3 regions of the Priestia sp. Y58 genome follow, and region 2 is predicted to be linked to each of the others. Evidence: riboswitches for the same ligand, from Rfam matches in the RefSeq annotation. Region 2 holds a riboswitch; each other region holds the start of a gene.

Region 1 (11,023 bases), on a different contig from region 2:
ATCTTCATCTCCATTATAGTTGATGAGAATTTCTTCTCCTGCTTGGATATCCGTATATGCATAAAAATCAAAGGTATGATTGTCAAAATTAATTTCATACGTAGCATTGGGTGTATACGAGTGATTAAACAGCATACCGTATCCCAAAAGAATAGCCGTATGATTCACTCCATATTCAAAAGCATAATCCGCTAGTGTTGTTTTCTCAATAAAATCATGCTCTTTATTAGGATAAGCGATAACAGGGGCTTCGTGAATAAGCGTTCCTTTTTTAATATCTTGCTTAGCAAATACACCTCTGTTAAATTCTCCGTCGCTTATCGCAGACGCTTTTATTTCGATCATATTCGTCACCTATATATTCTTTCCTCTAAGATTTTTTTCTTCCTTAAGCTTGACAGTTTCTAATGGGGAAATCAACTGTTTTTCATAACCACTTGAATATAAGCTGAAAGAGCGCTTATCATGCACACTTGTGTAAGCACTTACCTTGTTAGAAATACGCAATTTGATTTTATTTTAGACATGGAAAAGCAATGACCTTGCGCATAGCGCTTTTTTGAGCCATTCAACATGTGAAAAATCGTTTTTCTCTGTGATATAATCGTTTATGCTGCTTTTTTATGTTAATCTATGACTCTTATTACCAAATTTATCTCATGTTAGAAGGAAAGTTTTAAATGAACTTAAATCATGACAAAGATGGTGTAACGTATGCAGTCCTTTCTTATCTAATGTGGGGGTTCACGCCAATTTATTGGAAGCTGGTTCACCACGTAGCACCAGGAGAGATTTTAGCTCAGCGCGTTTTTTGGTCTTTTATTTTTATGCTTATTCTTTTATTGATAACAAAGAACTGGCGTACATACATTACGTTTGTAAAAGAAATAATGAAGAAACCATCCTTATTCTGGTCCCTTTTTACTGCGTCTGTACTTATTAGTGCAAATTGGGGCATTTTTATGTGGGCTGTCATTGATGGAAAAATAGTAGAAGCGAGCCTTGGACAATATATTAATCCCCTAACAAGTCTTTTATTAATCGGAAGTGGAATGGTCACAGCTCTACCACTCTTATTATTCACAAAAAGTGCTAAAAAAGTATCATTATCAATGCTTGGTATTCTTCAATATATTTCACCAACCTTATCTCTGCTAGCAGGAGTAATTCTATACCATGAATCGCTAACAAAAGCTCATGTTATTGCTTTTAATTTTATTTGGTTAGCTCTTATTATTTATACGTTTTCATCTATTGCTAAATGGGAGAACAAAAAACACATAAAAAATAAGATAGAAGCCTAACAGAAGCATACATTTTCTTACGTATTATTTCTAAACAAATTGGGCTGAAAGGAGCGAGCGATATTTATGAAACAAATCATTGACTCTCATATTCACCTCGATCAATATGAACCGAAAAGCTGGAAAGAAATAATAGAGAAGGATCCTTCGTTAAAAGCGCTTATTTCTGTATCTTCCACATTACACTCTTGCCAACTTAATCAAAAAATTAGCCAATTGTATTCCTGCGTGAAACCCGCCTACGGATTTCATCCTGAACAAATGCTGCCTTCTTCAAATGAATTAGCGGAACTGTTTGCCTGGATTGATCAAAACAATGAAGAAATGATAGCTGTTGGGGAGGTTGGTCTACCTTATTACTTAAGTCAGACATACACTCTTTCTCTAGAGCCCTATTTGGAGCTGCTTGAAGCTTTTATTGTTCATTCAAAAAAATGGGGTAAACCGTTAATTCTTCATGCTGTATATGAAGACGCTGAGATCGTATGCGACTTATTAGAAAAACATTCTGTGTCTAAAGCTCACTTCCACTGGTTCAAAGGAGCTAAAAAAACCGTTGAACGAATGAAAAACAACGGCTACTATATTTCAGTTACACCCGATATTGTATATAAGCCTAAAATCCAAGCGCTTGTCATGGAATACCCTCTTGACTACTTGATGGTGGAAACAGATGGTCCGTGGCCATTTGAAGGACCTTTTCAAAACCACACAACGGTTCCATCAATGATACATCAGTCCGTTCAGGAAATAGCACGTCTCAAAGGAGTTTCTGTAACGGAGACATATGATTTTTTATATCAAAATACGTCTTGTTTTTATAGTCTCTCTATATAAAAGGCCTTTCCCTAAGGAAAGGCCTTTTATATCTAAATTCGTTTCACAAGTTTTACGATTAGCACAATCACTGCAATGACAAGAAGAATGTGAATGATGCCGCCGCCAATATGAAAAACTAATCCTAATAACCAAAAAATAAATAAAAGTCCAATAATCGTCCACAACATAATTTTTTCTCCTTTTTTATATGTAGTATTTGTTATAATTTTATATTTCCCTAAATGTGCATAAATAAACGCATTTCATATACATCTTTTCACTGAGGAAGGTTCACATAATGTACAAAAAGCACTCATGTTCTCTGTGATAAAATAGGTATGTAATCTTATTTCATTTAAACTATAGCGGAGATGATTAACTATGACGTGGATTGTATTACTTTCCATCATTCTTGTAAGTGCACTCAAAATATTAATAACGTGTCTTCCAACTCCAGTGGTCAAATGGCTTATGACTAAATTTCAATTACACCCAACACTTGATGATCAAAACGTTACTGTCACAGTTGATGGGAAACATCTAGAAGGCAAAGATAAAATGCAAGTGATTGATTATTTTAATAAAGCAACATTTTTAAAACAATATTATGTCCATGAAGGAAATAAGGACTATTATAAACACCTAGAAGACAGTGAAACTCCACTGGTTATCGATACGAAAAAAGGAAAAAACGATGTTCGATTATGCGTATACAGTTATCATGATCACGTCGATGTCGTAAAACAGTATAAAAAGAAAATTATTGCTTACAGCCTGCTGTCTGATCACCTTCAAAAGCAGTCCATAACAGCTGACCTAGCTTAAACCAGTCGCCTACAAGGCGGCTTTTTTAGTTTTTAGTTTTAGGTTGAAGCTACCTTATTTAAAAATACCAAACTTTAACATTAATTCTAATGCTATAATATAAATTAATAGAATTTTCTAACTTTTTAAGAGGTGATGGATAATGCTTTCTTTGTTAGGGTTTGGAATGATTGCGACTTTTCTTTCTTTTCAAATGGGCCTTTGGGACAACTATTGTCATGACGATTACAGCCATTTCAAAGAATGCTATTTCCTTTTAGAATACTACCATAAAAAGGAAGCCGACTACCATAAGGCAGTCGGCTCACACATGTAGGATATTGATTTAACACTAACAAAGTACAACACAACACTAGTAATTATATAATATATTTCATTATTTTGAAAGCGATTTCATATATATTTTTAAAAATATTTTGTTATTTGTTTTTCATAGAAAAAAACCACGCTTCAGCCAATTCGAAACGTGGTTCTTTTCTGTAAGGACTTGCCCTACAGGCTATAAATGTAAGTACGCTTATTATAGCATGAGCTCTTATCTAGATTCTATGGTAATTACTGTATAATATCGTTACATTACGACTGGTTGTATTTTTCTGTCCATGTGCAGCGTATTCCATGGCTCTTCCTGTTCAGCAAGCCTTTCGATAAAACCTTGTGAAGTCCAAAATGGGATAGCCCCCGGTAAAAAAGGATGAGTATGCAGATACAACGTGTCATAAAAATGATTTTGAGCAAATTGTTCCACTGCTTTTAACAGCTGCTGTCCAATGCCTAGACGCCGGTACGCTGGATCGACATAGCATTTTACAATCTCAGCTGCAGTTTTATGTTCATATTGCTTTTTTAATGCATGAAACCTTCCATCGTAAGCGTATAAACCAATTGTTCCAATTACTTGTTGATTTTCCGTAACAGCTGCAAAAAAAGCAGCGTCTTTCGCTTGAACGTAATGTTCATTAAAATGAAGCAAATCCACAGGAAGCTGATTTTTTTCCAGCATAGGAAATAGCTCATTCCGCATATTCATGACAAACTGAACCACTTTCGCATCCTTTTCTGTTACTTCTTTAATTTGATACATTTGTACTTCTTGCACGTTTACTGTCACATCCTTTTATCTATCATTGTATACTTTCTCGTTTTCCTATAGGAACAACAATATTGACTACGGCGTTACGTCTAAATGCTGAGTCAGCATATAATACTCGCTTGGATTTGTTGTCCAATTTTTCACTTGTTGATTATAAGCAACAACAATGTTTGGATGTACAATCGATGATGTCAGCATTTTTCTATTAATCAAAGCGGTTGCTTGCTTGGCTAGCTGATTTCGTTTTGCGTCATCTACGGTTGAATTTAACTGTTCTATCATTTTTGTTAGCGTATCGTCATTAATCCGACTGGCATTTAAACCACCGCCCGGCAAATAGTTCGTGCTTAAATAATAGCTGGCATCCCCTCTAGGTGCTGTGATAAGGCTGTACAATGCTAAATCCCAATCATCTTTTGCCATTACATATTCATCGCTATCTTCAACTAGGTGAATCTTAATAGTAATTCCTAACTCTTTCGCATTAGACTGTATAAGCTGAGCAATTAAAGGCAGTTCTGGCAGAGAGCTGTATGTGACAAGAGAGAGCGATAGTGACTTTCCATTTTTGATTGCTTTGTCATTTTTGATTTGATAGCCTGCTTTCTCTAAATATTTTCTAGCAGATGTCATACCTCTTTGCTCGTTAGCAGTATTATCAGCAAAAGGAAATTGAGGTAAAAATGGACCTCGAGCCGCTGCCGCTTGATTGTTCATTATGCTACTGACAATTTCTTTTCGGTTCAATAAAGTATCGATAGCTTTTCTTACATTTTCGTCTTTTAATGAGTCATTGGTTTGATTATAAAGCAATAAATGAGTACGCACACTAGGTACTCCACTTACTTTGAAAGACGAATTCGCTTGTAAAGTGCTCAAGCTTTCTAAAGGCGGCCGATAAATAATATCCGCTGTCCCGGACTGAAGAGCCGCAACTCGCGCATTAGCATCTTCGTTAAATGCAAAGATCGCATTTTTCAATTTCACTTTTCCATTCCAATAATGTTCATATCTTTCTAACTTCACTTGATTTCCTTGATCGAAAGTCAAAACGTGAAATGGCCCTGTACCAATGGGCTTCTTAGCTATATTAGAAACATCAACATCTATAATAGCTGTGTTTGGATGCACTAACTCAGAAGGAAATTTAGGCATTGGTTCTTTTAATGTAATTGTCAGCGCATGACTGTTCGCTTTCATTTCTTTAATATTTAAAGCGTTTTTCATCGCATAGCTTTGATCTATCGTTCTTTGAAGAGAAGACTTAACGGCATTTGCATCCAGCGCTTTTCCATTTTGAAACGTGATGTTCTTTCTTATCATAAATGTCCATGTAAGGCCGTTATCTTTCGTTTCCCACTTTTCAGCAAGCCAAGGCTTTATTTTTAAATCGTCGCTGATTTTAACAAGCGTCTCCCCTACTCCCGCACGAACTGCTGTATAATTATCGTCCCTATGAGGATCAAGCGTTGCAGATGTAAAATTAAATAAAAACGTCACACTTTTATCCGTTTTCTTTCTTTCTTTTATACTTACGCTCTCTTCATTAGGAGCGCAAGCAGTGAGGCAAAGTAACACGAGAAATATCATAGATACGAGTTTTTTATTATTTATCATTGATTTTTCCACCTTCTATTTTAATACACAAAAAAGCACTTCTAAAAAGAAGTGCTTGTCTTCACAACAAATTCAGATAAACGTATCCCTTGTTTATCTTATTTTTGATTCTGCCAAAACACCTCCCTATCCTCGTAGGTTATTGTGTGCTGAGATTTATGGCAGGTCTCCTGGCTTCAAGTCATTGCCTTATACCGCCTTCCCGTCTCTAAATAGACAGTGGCTTTTTGACATAAGGCTCCTTGTTACAGTGGCGGGACCGCTCCGGATTTGCACCGGATTCCCTTTTAAGGCAATTGAAAAACAATTGCTACCATAAAAGCTGGTTATTTAATTTAGTAGCGTGCTCTTGAAACTCTAGAAGTAGAAGCTGATGGTGAAACATCTTCATCATCAAATCCAGTGGCAATAACGGTTACCATCATTTCGTCCTTTAAATCTTCATTAATCACAGATCCAAAAATCATATTTAAGTCCTGATCAGAAGCGGACGTGACAATATCTGCTGCTTCCTGTACTTCGTAAAGACTCAAGCTGCTGCCGCTCGTAATGTTCAACAGCACGCCTCGTGCTCCATCAATCGATGCATCTAGCAGCGGACTAGAAATCGCTTTTTTCGCTGCTTCAATTGCCCGGTCTGATCCGGAAGCTCGTCCGATACCCATAAGCGCAAATCCTTGATTAGACATGATTGTTTTTACATCAGCAAAGTCAAGGTTAATCAGCCCCGGCACAGCGATTAAATCTGAAATACCTTGAATACCTTGGCGAAGAACATTATCTGCTTCACGGAATGCTTCAAGCATAGGCGTCTTTTTATCGACAATTTCAAGCAAGCGGTCGTTTGGAATCACAATAAGGGTATCTACCGATTCATTCATCGCAGTAATACCGCCTACTGCTTGCTTCGTACGTTTATTTCCTTCAAACTTGAACGGGCGAGTGACTACTCCAATTGTTAAAGCATTTAGTTCACGGGCAATTTGGGCAATAACCGGAGCTGCTCCAGTACCAGTTCCTCCGCCCATGCCAGCTGTTACGAATACCATATCTGCGCCTTGCAGTACTTCTTGAATTTGTTCTCTGCTTTCTTCGGCTGCTTCTCTTCCCACTTCTGGATTAGCTCCTGCACCTAATCCTCGCGTTAAGGCCGCACCAATCTGCATTTTCACATCTGCTTTAGATAAGTTAAGCGCCTGAGCATCCGTATTAACGGCGATAAATTCTACTCCTTGTACACCGTGTTCAATCATACGGTTAACGGTGTTATTTCCTCCACCGCCGACCCCAATTACTTTAATTCGCACCAGTGGCGATACATCTGCATCAAATCCAAACATTCTAAGTTCCTCCTCAATGATCAAAATTACTTTCTCTTATTATCCGAAAAAACACGTGAAGAACCTTTTACTCCTATGTTTAACGCGTAACTGTTCTTTTGTTTTACAGATTTTATACACTTCTCTTTTAACCTTTAAATCTTTACATCTTTATGTAAATTTATTGTTGTTCTAAAATTAGTACGCCGAACTCTTTTATGGTTTTTCCACTCAAAATGGCATATAAGCTTATTGTATCATTCATTTGACAGATGTCTGTATTTAATTTTGAGTAAGATGTGACTAAGAGAATAATATTTTTATAGACAAAATGAGAAAAAGCCCTTAGAAATAAGGGCTTCTCTAGATAATAAACCGTTTTATAATTTCCCAGTTAAGAATTGAGCTTCTCCCATGCCAAAGCTCCAGTCAGCATTACCATTTTCAACAATCGAAATCATAATGTCGTTTGGCTGAATGCCGCAGCTCTCTCCAAGCTCTTTTACAATTAATCTGTAAAGAGCTTGCTTTTGCTCTTCTGTTCGCTGTTTGCTTGTTACGCTTATAATAACCAAATCCTTGCTTCTCTCAAAGCCAAGACCTGTATCTTCAATAATCATTTCATGAGCAGGATGCTGATGTACAATTTGATAACGATCGCGTTCTGGCACGCCAAAGGCTTCTAGCATCGCTCGGTGAGCAGCGTCTAGTAATGTTTTTAACTCTTTTTCATCTCTTCCTTCTATTACATCAAATCTAAGTAATGGCATACTAAGTAACCTCCAGCTTTTTGTCTAATGTATTATTGCTTCATCATATCACAACTATCATTTGTTAAAAAAAGATATGCTATTCACAATGTGCTCTCTAGTGAAAGAGACCTCAAACGCTTCAATAAAAGCTGAACCTAATAAAAAGAAATGAGCAGCATAACGGCTCATTTCATTAGTACAAAAACATTTATAATAAGAGCTAAAATACATACAGATACAATGGCAATGAGTACGTTCATCACAAGGTTTTGCGAGGATGTTTTGGCTTGTTTTTTCATATCAGCCCGACTCATCTGTTGCTTTTCATGATCACTTTTAGACATCACGTAGCCTCTCCTATTCATCAAAATGTCAGCAGTGTGTAAATGATTTTTGAGAAACCTTGATCCAGTTCTTTTGTATAAACAGCAGCACATGCAGGTTATCACCAGTTATTTTAGCATGTTTTGTCAAATAAGTGGACTATGTAGCGCTTCAATTTAGTATTCACGGCCAAATATATTTAAATTCGTTGCTTTTCTCTTCTTTTCTCGCTATTGTTTGAGAAGAAGGATAATTAGATACGATAAAGGATGATACGATATTGAATAACCATACGCAGCTGCCTCAGTATATCTACACATACGCATGCAGCGAAGAGGAACTCTCACTATGCCAATTAGAGAGACGCTCTCTTTTTGAAATTGAAACTGAGAAACCTATCATAAAAAGTGCCGTTAAACTTGATCCAAGCAGAAGCCCTTTTATCAAAGAGCGATTAGATATTATGTATGAATCAGATGACCTTGCAGATATTTGTAAGCAAGTAGAAGATATTGACCTTGGAGACAAAACATTTAAACTCATTTTCATGAAAATTAATGACTTGGAAAAAGATCAAAAAGTAAGTTATAAAGGTCAGCGTGCTATTGAACGTGATGTGGGTTGGCATTTTGTAGCAGAAGCAGACTTGCATAACCCTGACCATTTGTTTGGCATTGTTCCATTTGAAGGACGCTGGTATTTTGGGAAATATCAAAAAAGCGAAGCTGTATGGCTGCATCATTTGAAAAAACCGCGTGAATACTCTACAGCACTCAGTACCCGCCTTGCAAGAGCTGTAGCTAACATTGCCGTTCCAAACCCTGAAGGAATCAAAGCGATTGATCCATGCTGTGGTATTGGTACAGTCCTCGTAGAAGCTCTTTCAATGGGCATTGATATTGTAGGACGTGATATCAACCCACTTGTGACCGACGGATCTCGTGAAAATATTGCGCATTTCGGCTTAAAGGGTGATGTCAAAACCGGACCGATTTCGGATGTTACCACTCACTATGATGTAGCGATCATCGACATGCCTTACAATCTCTACACCCACGCGACGCCTGAAGATCAGCTTTCTATTTTAAAACACGCTCGCCGCTTTGCGGATAAAGTAGTCGTGATTACAGTAGATACGATTGACCATATGATTCATGAAGCTGGCTTTTCTATTTCAGATCGCTGCGTAGCGCGCAAAAGCGTATTTTCTAGACAAGTAGTTGTATGCGAATAAAAAAAGACACCAGTCTAACAGGCTGGTGTCTTTTGATTTACCACTCTTTAGGTTCATAGTCTAATTCTTTGAATAGCTGCGTACGCTCTTTTTTCGTTAAATCTCTCCACTGTCCAACCGGTAAGTTGTTTAAATGGATATTCATAATACGAGTACGCTGAAGGCGGTATACTTCATACCCGAGCACTTCACACATACGGCGAATTTGACGATTTAAGCCCTGTGTTAAAATAATTTGAAACTCGTACTTAGACAGCTGTGTCACTTTACAAGGAAGCGTTTGTGTACCTAAAATTTTCACTCCCTCAGACATGTTTTTAATAAACTCCGGTGTAATTGGCTTATCTACTGCAACAATATATTCTTTTTCATGCTTGTTTTCTGCACGTAAAATTTCGTTAATAATATCGCCGTCATTTGTAAGTAAAATTAAGCCGTCTGAATCCTTATCTAGTCGTCCGACATGATGAATACGCAAAGGGTGATTGACTAAGTCAATGATGTTTCCCTTTACTTTTTTTTCACTCGTACTTGTAATGCCGACTGGTTTATTAAGTGCAATATATACATTATTTCGAGCAATCCGAAGCTGTTGGCCGCTTACTCGAATATCATCGCCAGGCTTAACTTGATCTCCGATTTTTGCAACCTTTCCATTAACGGTTACTCTTCCTTCACTAATTAACTTATCTGCCCCGCGTCTTGATGCTTTGCCAGATTCGCTAATAAATTTATTCAGTCTCAGGTGAATCACAACCTTACATTTAAAAATTTTAAAATTTGTATCTTCTATTAGAAACCGATATGTGTCAATTTCTATACCGTCCCTATCGTAACATGCTATACGCTTCTCGTCTTCTTTTAATTTCATTACTTAATCATATTTTTTTAACAGTAATAGAAGTATAGGTCCAAAATACTTTGTAACCTTATTCTTAACATTTCAATCAATGCTTACACCTGTGAATCTTGCATCAATCTTCACTTATATACAAGACCTCAACGTCTAGATTGACTGATTAGTATAGAGTTGCTACCATTATACTGACCGATCAACTAGTAATTATATTAGGGAGCTGTTTTGATGGAACCAACCAATTCAAAAGAAAAGATTTTAAGCGCAGCTGCTAAACTTTTTCGCAAAAAAGGCTATCACGCCACCAGTCTAAGTCAAATTACAAAAGAAAGCAGCGCTCCGAGAGGATCTATTTATTATTATTTCCCGGATGGAAAACAACAATTAGCAAAAGAAGCTATTCAAAAAACGGGGGAAAGAGTCAAAGCTTATATCGAAAAATCCCTCGCTTCTCATGAAGATGCCGCGTCAGCTATTCAATATCATATAAAACTAATGGCCGATCGAATGTTTGAACAAGTGGAAAATGAAGCAGATATCTCCCTCGCTGCTATGTCAAGTGAAGTATGGTCATCAAACGAAACGCTTCGTATGGCCTGTGAAGCCGTGTATAACGAGTGGGAGCAAGTTTATGCAGATAAGGTAGTTTGTTCAGGTTATGAACAAGAGGAAGCAAGACAGCTAGGTTCAGCTATACAGTCTTGGATTGAAGGGGCTTATACTCTTTCATTAACTAAAAATAGTACAGTTCCTATGCAAATTGCTGCTGACCAAATTGGCAAGCTGTTTGCAAACAAAAATTAATGTAGTAAAAGGAGGTCGATTATGACACAAACAAAAGAAAAAATGAGTACACGAAGTAAGCTTATCCTTTTCATTT
Region 2 (11,023 bases):
GACCTACACCCGTTACTAAAAATCCAGCGTTTGCTGACCAAATATTGCTTCCAGCAGACTGACCTAACATTGCAGGGAAGATTAAATTACCTGCGCCGAAGAATAGGGCAAAAAGCATAAAGCCAATAACCACTATAAATGAAAAAGGAACTTTGTTTGACACGTTAAAACCTCCAAAATTATAAATGCTTTTTATTATCGTGTTGAATAATTAAAATTTTCAGAATTTTATATTCGAATAATAAAAATAAACATGTATCGTATTATACTAACCTAAAATGCATATTTCAATATAAAATTTTATTTTTTTAATTTATTCGCTGAAATAGCAAAAATAGAAAAATACTTAGCAAAAAAATCTCAATATACAACAATTATTTGATATGATAAAACAGAACCGTGGCTTTTAAAAATTCGCATGTGCGGCCTTATATCCTTTTAGTAAAGAACTGTTTACATAAGGTGCTGTAAGGATGTATATTTATACACGGTTCGCGGAACCGCATATGCTCGATGGATGAAAGTCAACTGTGCGAAAGGAGCAAGAAAGTGAAAAGGTTAGGTCTAGCAACTCAGATTCTAATTGGACTGATTTTAGGCGTAGCTGTAGGTGCTATTTTTTATGGAAGCGATACAGCCATTTCTATTTTACAGCCGGTTGGAGACATATTTATTCATTTAATTAAGATGATTGTCGTACCGATTGTGATTTCAGCATTAATCGTAGCGGTCGCAGGAGTAGGCGATATCAAAAAATTAGGTAAGCTTGGCGGAAAAACAATTCTTTATTTTGAAATTGTTACAACCATTGCTATTGTAGTGGGGATTATTGCCGCGAACTTATTCCACCCTGGTGCAGGGGTTGATATGGGGCATATTGAAAAAAGCGATATTTCTCAATATGAGGCAACGGCAAAAACGTCTGAAAGTACAGGGATTGCTCAAGAGCTTCTTCATATTGTTCCGACAAACGTCTTTCAATCGGTAGCAGAAGGCGATCTTTTACCAATCATTTTATTTTCCGTACTGTTTGGTGTAGGCGTAGCTTCGATTGGAGAGAGAGGAAAACCTGTTTTAGCCTTTTTTGAAGGCGTCTTGGATGCAATGTTTTGGGTAACTAATTTGGTGATGAAATTTGCTCCAGTAGGTGTATTTGCACTTATTGGTGTTAATATTATAAAGTTTGGTGTCGGATCACTTATTCCATTAGGAAAATTAGTGTTCGCCGTTTACTTCACCATGATTTTCTTTGTGCTTGTGGTTCTTGGAATTATCGCTAAAATGGCTGGAACAAGCATGTTTACGCTGATAAAAGTGTTAAAAGACGAGCTGCTTCTTGCTTTTACAACGGCAAGTTCAGAAGCCGTTTTACCATCTCTTATCAAAAAGATGGAAGACTTCGGTTGTTCTAAATCGGTTACATCGTTTGTTATTCCAACAGGCTACACGTTTAACTTAGACGGTTCAACCATTTATCAGGCGCTGGCATCGCTGTTTATTGCTCAAATGTACGGCATCGACCTTTCCATTATGGATCAGATTCAGCTCCTTCTTGTGCTAATGTTAACCTCAAAAGGAATGGCTGGTGTACCAGGGGCATCGTTTGTAGTTGTACTTGCTACACTTGAATCTATGGGCTTCCCTCTTGAAGGCATGGCATTTATTGCAGGAATTGACCGCATCCTTGATATGATGCGTACCACAGTTAACGTAGTAGGAAATGCTTTAGCTGCAATTGTGATGTCGAAGTCTGAAGGCGAATTTGATAAGCAAAAATCATTAAATTATACAAATGAATTAAAGAAATCAAACATAGCTTAAAACAAAAAAGCCGGGCAGCTGCCCGGCTTTTTTGTTTGGAGCTGCCTGTTATCTTTTTTGAAACATATGGTAAAATAAAAGAAATGAGAGACAAAGGAAGTGTCATAATGACGGAAACTGTTCAGTTAATTAAAAAGCTTGTTTCGATTCCCAGTCCTTCTGGAAATACAGAAAAGGTGATTTCATTTGTCGAAGACTATGTAAAAGAGCTAAATATTCAAACGTATCGCAATCGAAAAGGAGGCTTAGTCGCTACTATTCCTGGTAAAGATACGGATCATCACCGCATGCTGACGGCTCATGTCGATACATTAGGTGCTATGGTAAAAGAAATCAAACCGAGTGGACGTCTGAAAATCGACCTGATTGGAGGGTTCCGATACAATTCCATTGAAGGAGAATATTGTGAAATCGAAACGTCAGCAGGAGAAGTATTTACAGGAACCATCCTTATGCATCAAACATCTGTTCATGTGTATAAAGATGCAGGGAAAGCTGAGCGAAATCAAGATAATATAGAAATTCGATTGGATGAAAAAGTACATAGCGCAGAAGATGTTCGCAGCCTTGGAATTGAAGTCGGCGACTTTGTTTCGTTTGATCCTCGTGTAGAAATAACAAAAAGTGGTTTTATTAAATCTCGTCATCTCGATGATAAAGCAAGCGTAGCTTTATTGCTTCAGCTCATGAAAACAATTCAAGAAGAACAGATCGAACTGCCATACACTACGCATTTTCTTATTTCAAATAATGAAGAAATTGGATACGGAGGAAATTCGAACATTACGCCTCAAACGGTAGAATACTTAGCGGTTGATATGGGTGCCATGGGAGATGGACAATCTACTGATGAATACACCGTGTCTATTTGTGTAAAAGATTCAAGCGGCCCATATCATTACGGTTTGAGAAAGCATTTGGTGGAACTAGGTAAGCAGCATGATATTCAGTACAAATTAGATATTTATCCGTTTTACGGATCAGATGCTTCCGCTGCTATTCGTGCCGGGCATGACATCGTACACGGCTTAATTGGTCCAGGAATTGATTCTTCTCATGCGTTTGAGAGAACGCATCAAGATTCATTGAACCATACGTATATGCTTCTTTATCACTATGTGCAGTCGAACATGGTTCTGCTTTAAGAAAGGAATATTTAATTAGTGTATTTTTATGCGAAATAAAGAGCAGGACGGGATTGTGATGTCTGTACTTTCCTTTCTTAAAAAAGAAGCCGGCTGTCCGGCTTCTTTTTTTAATAAATACTATATATTTTTTTACTGGTGAAGCAACAGTGGGTTAAAAAAGCACCTTTTTAAAGAGGTATAATATTGCTTAAACCTTTTGTACATTTTGTTCATTTACAAAAGTTAAAATGTTTTTAAATTTTTAAAAGTTTCTTGTGACAAGTTTTGTAGAATGGGTTTTCAAAAGGAAATGGTTTCGGCATAATGTGGATATAGCGATCACTACAATAATCGGAGGCGAATCTTTTCATGTGGGTACTGACGGTATATGCTGGAAAAGAAATGAAAATGTTTGAATTTGAAACTGAAAAGCAGGCGAGAGAAGCTTTTGCCAAAACAAATGGCTGTAAAGTTCTTTCAGAAGTCGTGTATTATAATGATCCTCATTTAACATTAGTAGCTATATAATGAAAAAACAAGAGCTGACTTATGCTCTTGTTTTTTTATAGATGCTTGTATCTTCCGAAAAGAATAGAGTTGAAATAAAAAAAAATGTACGCTATGATATGGTAGTTACTTCTATTATTCTGATAGTTTAAAAGGTTCATATATATCAAACAGCAACAGTAAAGATGCCAAGAAGGCTTAATAGGGAAACTGGTGAAAGACCAGTACTGTCCCCGCAACTGTAAGTGTGGACGAACGAGTATAACCACTGTGGAAAAATCACGGGAAGGTTCTCAAGTAGAATGATACACAAGTCAGGAGACCTGTCTTTATTGTGAAGTTTCTATTTCTCCGGGGAGCGGGAAGGGAAACGTTGGCTTAAAGTGGCATTCGTGTACACTCTTATTCTGACGTTTTACCCGCTCGCATATTAGCGAAGCGGGTTTTTCTCATGTCGCAAAACTACATATCGTGCAAAAAAGGTGCGCAATGTTTACATTGCGTTAAATGGGAAGTCTGGTGTGAAGCCAGCGCGGTACCCGCCACTGTGAAGATGAGCTGATTGCATATGCCACTGTATTCGGGAAGGCGCAATCAAGTGATGAATCGAAGTCAGGAAACCAGCCTTTTTCTAATGCGAAGCTTACCCTACGGGATATAGGTGGAAGTGCAAAAACTTAGTTTGAATTTTTCTGCGCCTCTATCATTGATAGAGGCGCTTTTTTTAGTAAAGGAGCGAATGAGTGTGACGACGTGGAACTTAAATGGAACAAAACATCACGTATTGATTTGTAATGGAAGCAGCTGTATGAGAAAAGGTGGAGAAGAAGCCACCCAAGCTATTCGAAATAAAGTGACGGAACTGGATTTGGATGAAACGGTTCATACAACGCGTACACGCTGTAACGGACGATGCAAAGATGCTCCTGTAGCTATTGTGTATCCTTCAGGAGATTGGTACAAGCAGGTCACTGAAACCGTGGCTCACCGGATTGTCGAAGAACATTTAGCAGGAGGCTGCAGTATAAAGGAATCGCTTATTTATGAATATGATCAAAACGGTTTTGTTTCTCCGGAAAAGAGTGACTCCATAAAAGGAATTGACAAAGTAAAAAGTAACGCATAAAGGAGGAGCTAGCATGAAAGGTAAACTGTTAGTTATTGGATTTGGGCCGGGAAGCTTTGAACATATTACACAGCGAGCAAGAGAAGCCATTCAAGAAAGTGATATGATCATCGGTTACAAAACCTATGTGGAATTAATTCAAGGACTGTTAACGAATCAGCAAATTATTAGTACGGGAATGACCGAAGAAGTAAGCCGTGCACAAGAAGCTGTAAAGCAAGCTGAAGCGGGCAAAACCGTAGCTGTCATTTCAAGCGGAGATGCAGGAGTATATGGAATGGCAGGCCTTGTGTATGAAGTGTTGATTGAAAAAGGCTGGAAAAAAGAAACGGGCGTAGAGATGGAAGTAATTCCTGGCATTTCGGCTATTAATTCATGTGCATCTCTCCTTGGAGCGCCCGTGATGCATGATGCTTGTACGATTAGTTTAAGTGACCACCTTACGCCTTGGGAGCTAATCGAAAAAAGAATTGAAGCAGCTGCACAAGCAGATTTCGTAGTGGCTTTTTACAACCCAAAAAGCGGAAGACGAACAAGACAAATTGTTGAAGCGCAAAGGATTCTATTAAAGTACCGTTCTCCTGATACGCCTGTTGGTCTTGTGAAAAGCGCTTATCGTGACCGTGAAGAAGTCGTAATGACCAACTTAAAAGACATGTTAAATCATGAAATTGGCATGCTGACTACCGTTGTTGTCGGGAATTCATCTACGTTTTTTTACGACGATTTAATGATTACACCGCGCGGATATCAGCGAAAATATACCCTCAACCAAACGGAGCAGCCGCTAAGACCGCATCAGCGACTTCGAAAAGAAGCGGAACCATGGGCTCTTGATCAAGAAGAGACTGTAAAGCAAACGGCTTCAGCTATTGAAGCAGTTCAGACCAAACCAGAAGAAACAGCAACTTCACGAGCCCTTGCAGAAGAAGCGCTTCAAGCAATTTTAGGTGAACCTACTTCTGCGGTCGTACATCAGCCAATACAGTCTATTTTCGAAGTGGCAGTTAGTCCAGGGCTTGCAAATAAGAAGTTTACGCCCGTTCAAATGACAACACTAGCAGAAGTTGTTGGTGAAAAAGGTACGATGGAGTATACGCCTGACCATCAAATCAAACTGCAAATTCCAACGGCTCAGCCAGATGTGATTATTAAAAAGCTCCAATCAGCTTCCTTTTTACTATCTCCGGTCGGAGACGTGTTTGCAATTAAAGCGTGTGATTTTTGTGATGGAGAAAAAAGCGACGCCATCCCGCATACGGAAGAATTACAAAAGCGCCTCGGCGGAATGGACATGCCAAAAGAATTGAAGCTTGGTATTAATGGATGCGGTATGGCCTGTTATGGTGCTGTTCAAGAAGATATCGGCATTGTCTACAGAAAAGGTGCGTTTGACTTATTTTTAGGGGCTAAAACGGTTGGACGAAACGCCCATTCAGGTCAAATTGTGGCGGAAGGCATAGCGCCCGATGACATTGTTGAAATAGTGGAGAACATTGTCCATGAATATAAAGAAAAAGGTCATCCAAATGAGCGGTTTCATAAATTCTTTAAGCGTGTGAAGAATGTTTATGGATTCGACTATCAAGATATAACACCAAAAATAAAAGTAGAACCAGCTCCGTGTGGAGATTAAAAATGGGAGGGCATTATATGAAATCAGTTTTATTTGTCGGTCATGGAAGTAGGGATCCTGAAGGGAACGATCAAATTCGCGAGTTTATCTCGACTATGAAGCATGATTGGGACGCATCTATTTTAGTAGAAACGTGTTTTCTAGAATTTGAACGCCCAAATGTAAGTCAAGGCATTGATACATGTGTGGCAAAAGGAGCGACAGATGTAGTTGTAATTCCAATTATGCTCTTGCCAGCTGGCCACTCAAAAATACATATTCCGGCGGCTATAGATGAAGCTAAGGAAAAATATCCACACGTAAACTTCGTGTACGGACGTCCCATTGGCGTTCATGAAGAAGCCCTTGAAATTTTAAAAACGAGATTACAAGAATCAGGAGAAAATTTAGAAACTCCAGCTGAAGGCACGGCTGTTATTGTCTTAGGGCGAGGAGGAAGCGATCCTGATGCAAACAGTGATTTATATAAAATTACGCGCCTTCTTTGGGAAAAAACAAACTACAAAATCGTCGAAACTTCTTTTATGGGCGTGACCGCTCCATTGATTGATGAAGGAGTGGAACGATGTTTAAAACTGGGCGCTAAAAAAGTGGTTATTCTCCCGTATTTTTTATTTACAGGAGTACTAATTAAGCGTTTGGAAGAAATGGTGAAGCAGTATAAAATGCAGCATGAAAACATCGAGTTTAAGCTAGCCGGCTATTTCGGCTTTCACCCAAAACTGCAGACAATTTTAAAAGAACGTGCTGAAGAAGGATTAGAAGGTGAAGTGAAAATGAACTGCGATACGTGTCAATATCGCCTCGGCATTATGGAGCATATTGATCACCATCATCATCATGATCATGATCATGACCATGATCACGGACACCATCACCACGATCACCATCATGACCATGACCACCATGAAGATAAGGTCGGCGGGCTAAAATGATTTTATTGTTAGCTGGAACTAGCGATGCACGTGCATTAGCCGTGCAAGTAAAAAAAGCAGGTCATGAGGTTACAGCAACGGTTGTAACCGAAAACGCAGCAATCGAATTACAGCGAGCAGAAGTGAACGTGAAAATTGGACGTCTTACAAAAGAAGATATGATGACCTTTATAAACGGACATGGTGTAAAAGCTATTGTTGATGCAAGTCATCCCTTTGCCGAAGAAGCGTCTAAAAATGCCATCGGCGCTGCTGCTGAAACAGCGATCCCTTACATACGCTATGAGCGGGCTTCACAGGCTTTTGCCTATGATAATATGACGATGGTTTCTACGTATGAAGAAGCAGCTGAAGTAGCAGCTGAGAAAAAAGGAGTTATTATGCTGACAACAGGCAGCAAGACGCTGCAGGTTTTTACAGAAAAGCTGCTTCCTCTTTCAGATGTACGGCTTGTTGCTCGTATGCTTCCAAGGCTGGATAATATGGAAAAGTGCCAGCAATTAGGATTTCCGCAAAAAAATATTATTGCTATTCAAGGGCCGTTTACAAAAGAGTTTGATCGAGCGCTGTATAAGCAATACGGAGTGACGGTTATGGTCACAAAAGAAAGCGGAAAAGTTGGATCTGTGGATGAAAAAGTAGAAGCAGCCAAAGAGTTAGGCTTAGATATTATTATGATTGGGCGACCAAAAATCGAGTATGGGACCGTGTATTCCACGTTTGAAGAAGTGGTTCATGCTTTAGCAAACCAAACTAGGAGTTGATTGAGATGGATTTTCGTACAGAATTTAAACCGTTAACTGTTCAGCCTCAGCAAATTGAAGGAAAAAGTTTTGAAATGATTACAGAAGAGCTTGGGCCTCACCCGTTTACAGATGAACAGTACCCAATTGTTCAGCGCGTGATTCATGCGTCTGCAGACTTTGAACTTGGACGCAGCATGCTGTTTCATCCGGATGCGATTCAAGCAGGAATTAAAGCCATTCGCAGCGGCAAGCAAGTGGTTGCGGATGTACAAATGGTGCAAGTAGGAACAAACAAGCAGCGAATTGAAAAACACGGCGGTGAAATCAAAGTTTATATTTCAGATCCGGACGTAATGGAAGAGGCAAAGCGCTTAAATACAACGCGTGCAATTATTTCAATGCGAAAAGCAATTAAAGAAGCAGACGGCGGAATTTTTGCAATTGGGAACGCACCGACAGCTTTACTTGAATTAATTCGTTTGATTAAAGAAGGAGAAGCGAAGCCTGGGCTTGTTATTGGTCTGCCGGTAGGATTTGTCTCAGCAGCTGAATCGAAAGAAGAACTTGCAAAACTTGACGTGCCGTTTATTACAAACATCGGGCGAAAAGGCGGCAGTACGGTAACGGTCGCTGCATTAAATGCAATTTCAATTCTTGCAGATCAGGTGTAACGCATGAAGGAAGTACCAAAAGAACCTAAGAAACTCAGAGAAGGCTATACGACGGGCGCTTGTGCAACGGCAGCTACGAGAGCAGCTCTGCTTACGCTAATTTCAGGAGAAGTGCAAGATGAGTCAACGATTTACTTACCTGTCGGCCGCTTTGCTACGTTTCATCTTGAAGAATGCGAGTATCGCACAAGAAGCGCTGTAGCCAGCATCATTAAAGATGCTGGAGATGATCCCGATGCCACGCACGGAGCGCTGATTATTTCTGAAGTTTCGTGGTGTAATGGTGCAGACATTATCATTGATGGAGGAGTGGGAGTGGGGCGTGTGACAAAGCCCGGCCTCCCAGTTCCTGTCGGTGAAGCAGCCATTAACCCTGTTCCAAGAAAGATGCTGAAAGAAACGGCTGAACAGCTTTTAGCCCAATACAATATACAAAAAGGCGTTAGGATTGTCATCTCGGTTCCTGAGGGAGAAGAAATGGCGAAAAAGACATTAAATGCGCGTCTAGGTATTTTAGGAGGCATTTCGATACTGGGGACGCGGGGGATTGTCGTTCCGTTCTCAACAGCTGCTTATAAAGCAAGCATCGTGCAGGCAATTAGCGTTGCTAAAGCAAGTAATTGTGAGCACGTTGTCATTACGACAGGAGGCCGAAGCGAAAAGTATGGAATGAAACAGTTCCCAGATCTTCCGGAAGAAGCATTTATCGAAATGGGAGATTTTGTTGGATTCACTTTAAAACAATGTAAAAAGCAAGGAATGAAAAAAGTGTCGCTCGTAGGCATGATGGGAAAGTTTTCAAAAGTCGCGCAAGGCGTTATGATGGTTCATTCAAAAAGTGCACCTATTGATTTTAATTTTTTAGCAAAAGCAGCTTCTGAGTCAGGCGCTTCTGCTGAACTGGTAGAGGAAATAAAAGGTGCAAACACAGCTTCTCAAGTGGGAGATTTAATGACGCAAAGCGGTCATCATCAGTTTTTTGAAAAACTGTGCGAGTACTGCTGTTTATCAGTATTAAAGGAAATAGGGGACGGAATCGATGTCGATACGTCTCTTTACACATTAAAAGGAGATTTTTTAGGACAGGCGGTGCAACATGGCAATTAAAATTATTGGAATTGGTGACGATGGGAAGTTAAGTTTGCTTCCTATGTATGAACAGTGGGTGTATGAAAGTGATGTGCTAATTGGAGGAAAGCGTCACCTGGATTTTTTTCAAGATTTCGAAGGAGAAAAAGTAGCGATTGAAGGAGGGCTTTCTCCTCTTGTTGAACGTTTAAAAAACGAAGAAGGAAATGCGATTGTGTTAGCCTCAGGCGATCCGTTATTTTACGGAATTGGGAGCTATCTTTCTACGAAGCTAGACGTTGAAATATATCCTTATTTAAGTTCTATTCAGCTTGCATTCTCACGTTTAAAAGAGCGATGGCAAGACGCTTATTTTACAAGCGTGCACGGCAGGAGCATAAAAGGGCTGGCTCAGCGCATTGACGGCTATAAAACAGTGGCGATTCTAACTGATGAGCAAAATTCTCCTAGTGCTCTGGCAAACTACTTATTATCATTCGGCATGGCGGAATACAAGATGTTTGTAGCAGAGAATTTAGGAGGAGAAACGGAGCGCTGTCAGCTGCTTTCGCTGGAAGAAGCGGCGAATCAACTCTTTTCTCCGCTTAATGTCGTGATATTAAAACAGGTAGAAAAAAGCCCAGTTTGGCCTCTTGGAATAGAGGACGATGAATTTATTCAACGCAAGCCGGACAAGGGGCTTATTACTAAAAAAGAAGTTCGTACACTTAGTATTAGCGCCCTGCAGCTAAAGAGAGACAGCGTCGTATGGGATATCGGAACATGTACGGGTTCAGTCGCAATTGAAGCGGCTAAAATTGCGCGTGAAGGACAAATTTTTGCCGTAGAAAAAAATGAAGCAGACTTAGAAAACTGCAGAGAAAATCTATTGAAATTTCGAGTAGACGCCCACACTGTGCACGGAAAAGCACCGGAAGGGTTAGGTGAGTTTGCTGATCCTGATGCGGTGTTTATTGGAGGGACAGCTGGAGGCATGGAAACCATTTTGGATGTGTGCTGCAGCCGGTTAAATTCAGGAGGACGCATCGTATTAAATGCCGTAACGATTGAAAATTTGGCAGAAGCGATGAAAGCTTTTAAAGAGCGAGGATTTGAGACTGCTGTTACCCTTGCACAAATTTCAAGAAGCAAGCCCATTTTACATTTAACGCGATTTGACGCTTTAAACCCCATTTATATTATTACAGCCAAAAGAGGAGAATGAATATGATTGGAACATTGTACGGACTTGGAGTTGGACCGGGAGATCCAGAACTTATTACAGTAAAAGCATTTCGTAAACTAAAAGAATCACCCGTTATTGCGTATCCTAAAAAGCAAAAAGGAAGCAAAAGCTATGCCCAAAAAATTATTGATGTCTATTTC
Region 3 (11,023 bases), on a different contig from region 2:
CGGTTGTTGCGATGGTATCAGGCTATGCAATTGGTGGTGGCCACGTTCTTCACGTTGTATGTGACTTAACAATTGCAGCGGATAACGCAGTCTTTGGACAAACAGGTCCTAAAGTGGGAAGCTTCGATGCAGGATATGGCTCTGGTTACTTAGCTCGCATCGTAGGTCATAAGAAAGCGCGTGAGATCTGGTTCTTATGCCGTCAGTACAACGCTCAAGAAGCACTAGACATGGGATTAGTAAACACGGTCGTTCCATTAGAACAGCTTGAAGCTGAAACAATTCAATGGTGTGAAGAGATGTTAGAAAAAAGTCCAACCGCTCTTCGTTTCTTAAAAGCAGCATTTAATGCTGATACGGATGGCTTAGCTGGTATCCAGCAATTTGCGGGTGACGCAACGCTTCTTTATTACACAACCGATGAGGCAAAAGAAGGTCGCGATGCATTTAAGGAAAAACGCAATCCAGACTTCCAACAGTTCCCACGTTTCCCTTAAACAGCTGAAACAGCTTGGTGATTATCATCAGGCTGTTTTTTCAATTTAATTTAGTTAATCAGTATAAAAAGGAGAGAAATTCATGAGTAGCCAAACGATTCCCAATGGGCTTATGCAAAGAGCATATTTGACGCCAAATCGAGTGGCGGTAGAAACACCGCAAACGTCTCTTACGTTTCAAGAGCTTCATAAACGTGTTCAAAAAGTAGCACATCAGCTTTCGTTTAACGGTGTAAAGCAAGGCGATACCATTGCTTTATACATGAAAAATAGCGTGGAGTTTATTGAGATTTTATATGCGGTTTCTTATATTGGCGCAAGGTTGCTGCTCGTCAACACGCGTTTGACAAACGAAGAAATTAATTATCAGCTAACAGATGCAAACGTGTCGTTGCTTATTGCGGATGAAACATTTTTAATGAGAGAATTCCAAAGTTCCATTACTCAGCTTACTTTACCTGCTTTAAAAAGTTCTCCAGAAGCAGAAACGGATTTTCAAAAAGCGTGGAATCTCGAGGAGACATTTACCATTATGTATACGTCCGGAACAACAGGTCATCCAAAAGGAGTGCTGCAGACGTATGGAAATCACTGGTGGAGTTCCGTTGGCTCAGCGCTTAATTTAGGATTAAACGAAAAAGACTGCTGGCTTATAGCGGTTCCTTTGTTTCATATTAGCGGCTTATCTATTTTAATGCGGAGCGTCTTTTACGGAATGAAAATCATTTTAGAAGAACGGTTTGAAGCAAGAGCAGTAAATGAAGCGATTGAAAACAAAGGGGTAACGATTATTTCGGTTGTTACTTCTATGCTGTCCAATATGCTCGATGAGTTAGGGGAACGAAAATATCCGCATACGTTTCGGTGCATGCTTTTAGGAGGAGGACCTGCACCGCTTACTATTTTAGAGGCCTGTGTGAATAAAGAAATTCCTGTTTATCAAACGTATGGAATGACAGAAACATCTTCACAGTTCGTTACGCTTTCACCTGAAGATAGTTTGCGAAAACTGGGATCAGCAGGTAAACCATTATTTCCATGTGCAATGAAAATTGTAGATAAAAAAGGAAATGAGACCAGCGAAGCAGGAGAAATCATTGTTAAAGGTCCAAATGTTACAAAAGGATATTTAAATAAACCTGAAGCTACTGAAAAAGCCCTTCAACAAGGCTGGTTCTATACAGGAGATATCGGGAAAGTGGATGAAGAAGGCTTTCTATATGTATTAGACAGACGTTCAGACCTTATTATTTCAGGTGGAGAAAATGTATATCCAGCTGAAATTGAAAATGTTTTGTTGAAGCATCCCGCTGTTAAAGAGGCCGGTGTAACGGGAATAGCTGATGAAAAATGGGGACAAGTGCCAGCTGCATGTATTGTTGTAAACGAAGACGTTTCAGATGAAGAATTATCTTTACACATTCAACAATTTTTAGCAAAGTACAAACTTCCAAAGTATTTCGCTCGAGTAGAGGAGCTGCCGCGAACGGCTTCTAATAAAATCATACGCCGGAAGCTATCATCTTTCATACAGAAAGGGAGCTAATCGATGATTATAAAAAAAGTACATCTTTATAAAATTGACATGAAGCTTCTTTCTCCTTTTTCAACAAGCTATGGTACAGTGCAGGATCGAGAATTGATTTTGCTTGAAGTAGAAGATGAACAAGGATTGACAGGGTGGGGAGAAGTAGTTGCTTTTTCATCTCCTTGGTATACGGAAGAAACGATTCAGACATGTTTTCATATGTTAGACGATTTTTTAATTCCCTCGCTTCTTAATCAGCAGCTTCAAAAACCAGAGGATGTTCAAAAGTTATTCAAACCTCTAAAGCGAAATAACATGGCTAAAGCAGCTTTAGACTGTGCTGTATGGGATTTGTATGCAAAGCGGCATAACAAACCGTTATCTGAAGTAATTGGAGGAGTAAGGTCTGCTGTAGAAGCTGGAGTGGTAGTTGGCTTAAATGATATTTCCATAATGAAAGAACAAATAAAGACTTACATGAAAGATGGTTATAAGCGCTTTAAAGTGAAAATTAAGCCGGGTGCTGACTATGAGCTACTGAAACAAATTCGAGATGAATTTCCAAGCATTCCTCTTATGGCTGATGCCAATTCAGCCTATACGTTAAGCGATAGTGATTTATTGAAGAAACTAGATGAATTGAATTTAATGATGATCGAACAGCCGTTAAGTTCTGATGATATCCTTGATCATCGATTGTTACAAAAGCAAATGCAGACGCCAATTTGCTTAGATGAAAGTATTGTGAGCTATGAAGATGCACGTCATGCAATTGAACAAAGAAGCTGTAAGATTATCAATGTGAAAATCGGTCGAGTTGGCGGAATGTCCGTAGCAAAGCAAATTCATGATTTGTGCGCCCAGCATGGTGTAAGACTTTGGGTTGGCGGAATGTTAGAAGCCGGGATTTCAAGAGCTCATAACATCGCCCTTGCGACATTGCCTTCTTTCACGATACCAGGTGATATTTCTGCGTCATCTCGCTATTGGGAAAAAGATATTATTAAGCCCGAAGTAGAGGTAGAAGCCGGAGTAATAAAGGTGAAGGGAAAACCGGGGATAGGATACGATATTGATAAAAAGTTTATCAAAACAATCACAGCATTTGAAAAAGAATACCAATAATTAAAAACCGTTTTTTTATGAAAAACGGTTTTTTTATTGGTGTTGTCAATGTTTAGTAGAAAAATAGGACAAATTTTTTAAAAAGAGCACATTGTTCCATCAAGCGTGTCAAAACATGTTATGATGGAATAGTTTGATGAAAAAAGTCGAAGAGTTTTACCGTAAAAAACAAAATTATTTTTGAAAATAGGTTGATAGTTTTCTAAGTTGTCCTATATAATGTGTTTATAACATAACACAATATGTTGTTCTGAAATCGATAATAAAATACTATATTTTGTGTTTTCCAGTGAAAAAGGTGTCTGATAAAAAGACTTAAAAGGGAATTTGGTGAAAATCCAAAGCTGTCCCCGCAACTGTGAATGCTGATGAAATAAGGAGATCCACTGTGAGTAAACATCATGGGAAGGCCTTAAAGTAAAAAGAAGCATAAGTCAGGAGACCTGCCTTTTTTATGTCGTTTTATCTTCTTCGGGAGGTGAGAGGGTAGAGCGAGGATTGAGAAAAGACTTAGTGTCTTCTTCTATCTTCGTTCTATTCGCTCACCGAGGTACGGTGAGCGATTTTTTTATTTTGAAGTGAAGAGAGGAGCCATATTTATGGTGAATACATTAAAGCCTACAATTCTACATGAATTAACTGCATATATTGAACGATTAAAAAAAGAATTTACGCAGCTTGATTTTTCTTTGTATGAGGAAAAGGTTATTCAAACTGTTACAGTAAAGGAAAATATGACGGACGAAAAGGTTGCAAACGTCCTAATTCTAGCAGCCTTAGAGCGTATTTCAATGGAAGAACCAGATTGGACGTACGTAGCGGCAGACGTCTACTTAAACGAACTATATCGAAAAGCAGCGGACAACCGAGGTTATGATAAAAAAGAGAAGTACGGTTCGTTTTATCAGCTTATTCAAGAACTAACAAAAATCGGCATTTATAATAAACAGCTATTAAAAACATATACAGAAGAAGAAATTAATGAAATTGCTTCAGTCATTATTCCTGAACGCGATCGTTTATTTACATACATTGGATTGTTGACATTAGCAGATCGCTATTTAGCGACATCACATGATAAGCGCGTATACGAATTACCGCAAGAACGTTTTCTTATCATTGCTATGACGCTGATGTCTCAAGAAAAGAAAGAAAATCGAACAGCATTAGTAAAAGAAGCGTACTGGGCGCTTTCTAGTCTATATATGACGGTTGCCACACCAACGCTTTCAAACGCAGGAAAGAGCTACGGACAGCTATCTAGCTGCTTTATTGATACGATTGATGACAGCTTACGCGGTATTTATGATAGCAATACAGATTTGGCCACGCTTAGTAAAAATGGAGGCGGAATTGGTGTCTACCTCGGTCATATTAGAAGCCGAGGAAGTGATATAAAAGGTTTTAAAGGCGTATCATCAGGAACAATTCCATGGATGAAACAGCTAAATAATACGGCTGTAAGTGTCGATCAGCTAGGTCAACGACAAGGAGCTATTGCCGTATATTTAGACGTATGGCATAAAGACATCTTTTCATTCTTAGACGCGCGTTTGAACAACGGTGACGAACGCCAGCGCACGCATGATTTATTCACTGGCGTATGTTTGCCAGATTTGTTTATGGAAAAAGTAGAAGCACGTGAAGACTGGCACTTATTCGATCCTCACGAGGTTCGTACGCTGATGGGCTATTCGTTAGAAGATTTTTATGATGAAGAAGAAGGCAGCGGTTCGTTCCGCACTCGTTACGCTGAGTGTGTAAATAATGAACAGCTTTCAAGAGAAACAGTACCTGCTATTGAAATCTTCAAGCGCATTATGCTTTCACAGCTTGAAACGGGAACGCCTTATATGTTCTATCGTGATACGGTTAACCGAGCTAATCAAAACCGCCACGAGGGCATGATCTACTGCAGCAACTTATGTACAGAAATTACGCAAAACCAAAGCACAACGGTCGTAACAGAGGAAATTACGGAAGACGGAAAAATTATTATTACAAAGAATCCGGGCGATTTTGTTGTATGTAATCTTTCGTCTATCAACTTAGCGAGAGCCGTAACTGAAGATGTGCTTGAACGTTTAATTCCAATTCAAGTACGCATGCTTGATAACGTTATTGAGTTAAATGATTTGCCGGTACTTCAAGCAAAACTAACGAACCAAAAGTACCGCGCAGTAGGGCTTGGCACATTTGGTTGGAACCATTTGCTTGCCTTAAAGAAAATAGCATGGGAAACAGATGAAGCGGTAGCATACTGCGATGAATTGTATGAGCAAATTGCTTACTTAACCGTACAGGCAAGCATGAACTTAGCTAAAGAAAAAGGCGCATATCCATTATTTAAAGGCTCAGATTTTGAGTCAGGCGCTTATTTTGAAACACGTAAATACACAAGCGAAGCGTGGAGCGAACTGCGTAACGAAGTTCAAAGCAATGGGATAAGAAATGGATACTTAATGGCTGTAGCACCTAATTCATCAACATCTATTATCGCGGGTTCTACTGCAAGTATTGATCCGATTTTCCGTAAGTTTTATTCAGAGGAAAAGAAAAACTATAAAATCCCGGTGACGGCACCAGATTTATCGCCAGCAACAAACTGGTATTATAAGTCCGTTTATTTAATTGATCAGCATTGGAGCATTAAGCAAAACGCCAAGCGACAGCGCCATATTGATCAATCCATTTCATTCAACTTATATGTGCAAAATGATATCCGAGCAAAAGAGCTGCTGGATCTTCATATGACGGCATGGAAAGAAAAGTTAAAAACGACCTACTACGTACGTTCAACATCAAGTGAAGTCATTGAAGAATGTGAAAGCTGTCATAGTTAAAAGGAGTGAATAATTAATGACAAGCATGTTAAAACGAGAATTAATGAACGAAACAGCTCCGAACCGTTCGACAGGAATCATTAACGGCAAGAGCTCAAATATTCTAAACTGGGATGACGTCCGATTTTCATGGGCGTTCCCTAAATACAAGCGTATGCTAGCTAACTTCTGGACGCCGTTTGAAATTAATATGGGTCAAGATATTAAGCAGTTCCCTCAGTTAACGGCTGACGAACAAGAGAGCTTTTTAAAAATCATCGGCCTGCTGGCGCTACTGGACAGTATTCAATCAGATTATGCTAGCAAAGTAGCTGATTATGTAACCGATTCTTCGATTAATGCTCTAATGATTATTTTAGCGCAGCAAGAAGTGGTTCATAATCATTCGTATTCATATGTTTTATCAAGTCTTGTACCAAAAGGAAAACAAGATGAAGTATTTGAATACTGGCGCACAGACGAAAAGCTTCGCGCTAGAAATGACTTTATTACAAACGGATATAAAGCATTTAGCGAAGAAGCAACGGTTGAAAACTTTTTGAAGTCTATGGTATATGATGTTATTTTAGAAGGCCTTTTCTTCTATAGCGGATTTGCGTTCTTCTATAATCTTGCGAGAAATCAAAAGATGGTGGCGACATCTACTATGATTAACTATATCAATCGTGATGAACAGCTTCACGTTGGGTTATTCGAAAAGATTTTCAAGGAAGTACTAAATGAAAATCCAGCTTATCGTACGGAGGAGCTAGAAACGTTTGTAGTTGAAACGTTCCAAGAGGCAGCTCGTCTTGAAATTGAATGGGCGGAATCTGTTATCGGAGAGAAATTCGACGGCATCACGATGAAAGAACTGCAGCAGTATATTGAATACATGGCTAATAAACGCTGTAATCAGTTAGGGTTCGGTCGAGCTGCTTTCCCAGAAGCACCGATTGAAAATCCCCTTCGTTGGATTATTGCTTACCAAGAGGTAGATTTAGGGAAAACGGATTTCTTTGAACAGAAATCACGACAATATACAAAAGCATCAGATGCGAATGGATTTGATGATCTATAAACACAAAAGCTGACTAATTTTCTTATTGATTAGTCAGCTTTTTTTAAGTGAATAAGTCCAAGTTCTAACGCACGTGTAGTAATTAAGTCATCAATTTCTTCTGGAATGTTTTCAAGTGTTCCCCATTTGTATGTCCATAAATGAGTGAACGATTGTACATAGATTGGAAAGGTTTGTTCATTTGCTTTTATTGCTTCTTCTTTAAAAAAATGAATCAATTGCTCAGTTTTCATACTAGTCTCCTTTTTTATGATCTTGAAGAGAGAAAAAAGACAACCCAGAGGCTGTCCTTTTGCGGGTTACGCTTCAGTTGGCTTGAACGTTTTACAGTCTGTTTCATAACTGCTTGCTGCATGTTTTCCGCTATGACTTACCACGTAAATTTCTTCTGCGCTGCAGTGATTTCCATTTTTCCAAAAGTGACAGTTATTTACTTCACAAAGAATGTTTTGTTCCAACGTTAACCCTCCTTTGTATGTGATAGCTATAGTATGGTCAAAATTCAACTAACTTATAAGAAAGGTGGTAGACTTTCATTTTAATTGAGAATTTTTATCAATTAAACATTGACAAAGAGAATCATTCTCAATTAAACTGTGTATATAGTAAAGAATACAGGTTGTTGTCAAATCATTAAATGAATAATTAATTGGGAGGGAACAAACATGTCATCAGTTATGGTTGTAGGAGGAGACAGGTTAAAGCATATTACAGATCGTTTAGCGGGAGAAGGGTTTAATGAAGTCATTCATTTAGATGGCCGTAAAAGCAATATGGTGAAGCGAGAAATACCCGAACATATTGGGTTTGTATTAGTTATTACGGATTTTATTAATCACAATATGGCAAAAGTCATTAAAGAGAAAGCAAAAAAACAAAAAAAACCGATTTATTTCGTCAAACATTCATGGAGTGCTATTCGTAAAGTGATTGAGCAAATTTCATGATTTAATTTTTAATCTTTATTGAGAATGAATTTCAATTAGGGTGGTGAGACATAGGTGGAATCGATAAAAGTGCACATAAAGACACTTTCTAACGACCACATCGAACAATTTATTCGATGTCCGTACAAATTTTATCAGCAGCAGCTTCTTTTGAAAAAAACATCTATAGATTGGAAACAGCTTGTTCAAGTAACTGTTCATCAAATCATTAAAACATACTATAGCAAGCCAGTTGAGTATCGCTCGAACCTCTATGTTTTACAGCTTATTGAAAAATATTGGCGCCTAAAGCCACATATGTTTTCATCACCTATTCACTATTACGATGCGTTAGCTAAAGTAAGCGATTATTTACTAAGGTTTTTAGGAGAGAAAGCACATGTGGAACTACCGCTTTTTGTGTTTGAGAAATACAGCGTTTATGTAGAAGAAATTCAAAGCAACCTTTCTCTAACAATTGATTTTGCTACATGGACAGAGAAGTCTTATGCGCTAACAAAATTCATTCTAGATGACCATGAAGAAGTGAAGAACGCAATGAAAGACTTTATAATCGTTTTTTCGAAACAAGCTTTTAAAAAGGTTCCTGAACAAATTCGTTTTTATTCATTATTAACTGGAGAAACAACAACTTATCATATTGCCCCACACGATTATCAAAAAGCCATACTTCAACTACATATTGTCAAAAGTGTGTTAATGGAACCAAAACATTTTCAAAAGAATTATGCATCCAGTGAGTGTGAAAACTGTCCTCTTCAACGAGAATGTTCTGAAGAAGGGGATGTGCGGCCAACACTGCTGGTGTAAAGGAGCGTTATTTACATGAAGAAAATCTTATTAGCTTATGCGAGTATGTCAGGTAACACAGAAGCGATAGCCGATTTGATCGAAGAAGAATTAGTCAAGCATGGATTGCATGTGAAACGAGCAGAAGTATATGACATTGATGCTTCTGATCTTGTGTCCGCAGAAGCTATTATCTTTGGAGCTTATACGTGGGGAGATGGAGAGCTGCCAGATGATTTTTTAGATCTTTATGATGAAATGGATGATATAGATCTCAGTCAAAAGCAGATGGCTGTATTTGGTTCAGGTGATTCATCATATGATGTTTTTTGCGGAGCAGTTGATTTAATTGAAGAAAAAATAAAGGAACGCAACGGAAATATAGCCGTTCCCGGTTTGAAAATCGAGCTCTCTCCCTTTGGAGAAGATGTAGAGAAATGTAAGGTATTTGCTAAAGATTTTGCTGAAATAGTAGCAAAATCTGCTGCTTTATAAGAAAACCCGGTCAAGTGCTGACCGGGTTTTTAATATGGCTTCTTTTTGCTGTATTCTTTATTATCTTTCATAAATAGACGCCAGAAATAAAAGAATCCAGGAAATAAAATCGCAAAGCCAACAATATACACAATAAATAACGAATGGAACGCATCGGGATGTGTAAATCCATTCTCAATCGTTACGTTTGGATACACGACATACGGTAAATGACTTCGTCCGTATACGTAACTTGCTAAGAAATATTGAAGGACGATTGATACCACGGCTAAACGAGGCATTCCTTTTCCTTTTTGAGAAGGCAGCAGCAGAGCAATACCAGCTATTACAAATAGACCTACAGATCCGTAAAGAAGAGGCTTAAACTGCATCATTTTATCATATAACCAACTGGCTTCTGATTGCATTGTAATCATAATAAAGATAGCCATTAGCAGTGAAAGAGGTCCTGTGATGAGCGCATCGCGCCGATAGACCGCATAAGCTTCCATTTCGTCAGATGACTTCGAGTAATCTGCTAATAAAAGAGACGAAAGAAACAGGGAAGAGGTAATGGCAAAACCAATAAATGAATAGACGTGCGGACTTGAAAACACTCTTGCTAAATTTAATCGCTGCGTTCCGTCAATTACATCAATAAATCCACCTTGACTTACTGGCAGTACGGCGATTAAAAAAGCAGGAATTAATACGCCAGATATACCGGATACATAAACCAACGCTCTCCGATATTTGAAGCTGCTAGCATAGTGTGAAAACACTAAAAATCCGCTTCGAATAGATAAGAGAAGTAAAATGATACTTCCCGGTACTAGTAGCACTGTTCCAAGCGTAAATGTAGCTCGAGGAAAAAAGCTAAACAGCGCAACAACAATCGCAACGATAAATACATTGGTTACTTCCCAAGTAGGCGATAGATATCTGTTTGCTACATCTGTAGCATTTGTTTTCGTACGGTTAATATATACCATCGACCAAAAACCAGCTCCAAAGTCCATCGTTCCCATTACGGCATAGATAAAAATGAAGCCCCATATTACAGTAATTGCTAGTAATGAATCACCCATATTCTCACATCCTTTTTAATCTGCTTGCGCAGCAAGCTCTTTAGAAAGCGGATTTCTTCTGAAATAAAACACCAGTACAAGGGCGACTGCGGCCACAAGTACGATATAAACAAGCAAAAATAAAAAAAATAGAATATGCAAATTAGCAGAAGTAGTAACCGCTTCCGATGTACGCATAATGCGGTAAATGACCCACGGCTGTCTTCCTGTACATGCAAAAATCCATCCGAATTCAATGCCCATGATGGCAAGAGGACCGGTTGCGACAAATGCCCACATGAAAATTTTCGGGAAGCTTTTCTTCTTTAAAAACTTGTACCAAACAACGCCCACTAGCGCCACTAAAATTAAAATCGATCCGATAATGACCATACCGTTAAACAAGGTGTGCACAAAAAGCGGCGGCCAATAATCCCTAGGGAAGTCATTGAGTCCAGTAATCACTGTATTAAAGCTATTACCCGACAAGAAGCTGAGCATCCACGGAAACTCAATTCCATACTTGACTCGCTGTTCTTTTTCATCTGTAAATCCGCCTAAAGCTAATGGCGCATGATCTTGCGTTTCAAATAGACCTTCAGCTGCTGCAAGTTTTTCGGGTTGATATTCGTATACTTTTTGCATCGATTCATGTCCATTCAAAGCTGTTACAAAAGAAAAAATCCCGCCAAT

The links. Region 2 has a riboswitch for cobalamin ahead of MMB68_RS20455 ((2Fe-2S) ferredoxin domain-containing protein). Riboswitches for the same ligand answer to the same signal wherever they lie in the genome.
Region 1: it holds a riboswitch for cobalamin, as region 2 does, so the genes downstream of both, nikA (nickel ABC transporter substrate-binding protein) here and MMB68_RS20455 ((2Fe-2S) ferredoxin domain-containing protein) in region 2, are expected to answer to the same signal.
Region 3: it holds a riboswitch for cobalamin, as region 2 does, so the genes downstream of both, MMB68_RS05705 (ribonucleoside-diphosphate reductase subunit alpha) here and MMB68_RS20455 ((2Fe-2S) ferredoxin domain-containing protein) in region 2, are expected to answer to the same signal.

What each region holds. Positions count from the first base shown of each region.
Region 1 covers NZ_JAKWFL010000011.1:31,562-42,584, reverse strand. Annotated here, with positions in the region: gene MMB68_RS24020 (SET domain-containing protein) at 1-345, opposite strand, end outside; gene MMB68_RS24015 (EamA family transporter) at 681-1,304, shown strand; gene MMB68_RS24010 (TatD family hydrolase) at 1,371-2,141, shown strand; gene MMB68_RS24005 (lmo0937 family membrane protein) at 2,174-2,311, opposite strand; gene MMB68_RS24000 (YfmQ family protein) at 2,505-2,948, shown strand; gene MMB68_RS23995 (hypothetical protein) at 3,091-3,264, shown strand; gene MMB68_RS23990 (GNAT family N-acetyltransferase) at 3,520-4,047, opposite strand; gene nikA (nickel ABC transporter substrate-binding protein) at 4,117-5,658, opposite strand; cobalamin riboswitch at 5,802-5,991, opposite strand; gene ftsZ (cell division protein FtsZ) at 5,994-6,998, opposite strand; gene MMB68_RS23975 (tautomerase family protein) at 7,358-7,747, opposite strand; gene MMB68_RS23970 (hypothetical protein) at 7,915-8,073, opposite strand; gene MMB68_RS23965 (TRM11 family SAM-dependent methyltransferase) at 8,334-9,287, shown strand; gene rluF (23S rRNA pseudouridine(2604) synthase RluF) at 9,325-10,041, opposite strand; gene MMB68_RS23955 (TetR/AcrR family transcriptional regulator) at 10,372-10,947, shown strand; gene MMB68_RS23950 (DHA2 family efflux MFS transporter permease subunit) at 10,969-11,023, shown strand, end outside.
Region 2 covers NZ_JAKWFL010000007.1:106,814-117,836, forward strand. Annotated here, with positions in the region: gene brnQ (branched-chain amino acid transport system II carrier protein) at 1-163, opposite strand, end outside; gene MMB68_RS20440 (cation:dicarboxylate symporter family transporter) at 550-1,821, shown strand; gene MMB68_RS20445 (M42 family metallopeptidase) at 1,929-2,966, shown strand; gene MMB68_RS20450 (hypothetical protein) at 3,318-3,476, shown strand; cobalamin riboswitch at 3,622-3,800, shown strand; cobalamin riboswitch at 3,919-4,098, shown strand; gene MMB68_RS20455 ((2Fe-2S) ferredoxin domain-containing protein) at 4,201-4,581, shown strand; gene cobJ (precorrin-3B C(17)-methyltransferase) at 4,595-6,217, shown strand; gene MMB68_RS20465 (sirohydrochlorin chelatase) at 6,235-7,152, shown strand; gene cobK (precorrin-6A reductase) at 7,149-7,916, shown strand; gene MMB68_RS20475 (precorrin-8X methylmutase) at 7,922-8,569, shown strand; gene MMB68_RS20480 (cobalt-precorrin-5B (C(1))-methyltransferase) at 8,573-9,676, shown strand; gene cbiE (precorrin-6y C5,15-methyltransferase (decarboxylating) subunit CbiE) at 9,666-10,862, shown strand; gene cobI (precorrin-2 C(20)-methyltransferase) at 10,865-11,023, shown strand, end outside.
Region 3 covers NZ_JAKWFL010000001.1:1,081,624-1,092,646, reverse strand. Annotated here, with positions in the region: gene menB (1,4-dihydroxy-2-naphthoyl-CoA synthase) at 1-497, shown strand, start outside; gene MMB68_RS05715 (o-succinylbenzoate--CoA ligase) at 580-2,043, shown strand; gene menC (o-succinylbenzoate synthase) at 2,047-3,150, shown strand; cobalamin riboswitch at 3,430-3,615, shown strand; gene MMB68_RS05705 (ribonucleoside-diphosphate reductase subunit alpha) at 3,750-5,993, shown strand; gene MMB68_RS05700 (ribonucleotide-diphosphate reductase subunit beta) at 6,010-7,053, shown strand; gene MMB68_RS05695 (hypothetical protein) at 7,083-7,286, opposite strand; gene MMB68_RS05690 (DUF1540 domain-containing protein) at 7,353-7,511, opposite strand; gene MMB68_RS05685 (DUF2325 domain-containing protein) at 7,719-8,000, shown strand; gene MMB68_RS05680 (hypothetical protein) at 8,055-8,810, shown strand; gene MMB68_RS05675 (flavodoxin) at 8,826-9,284, shown strand; gene MMB68_RS05670 (cytochrome d ubiquinol oxidase subunit II) at 9,314-10,351, opposite strand; gene MMB68_RS05665 (cytochrome ubiquinol oxidase subunit I) at 10,367-11,023, opposite strand, start outside.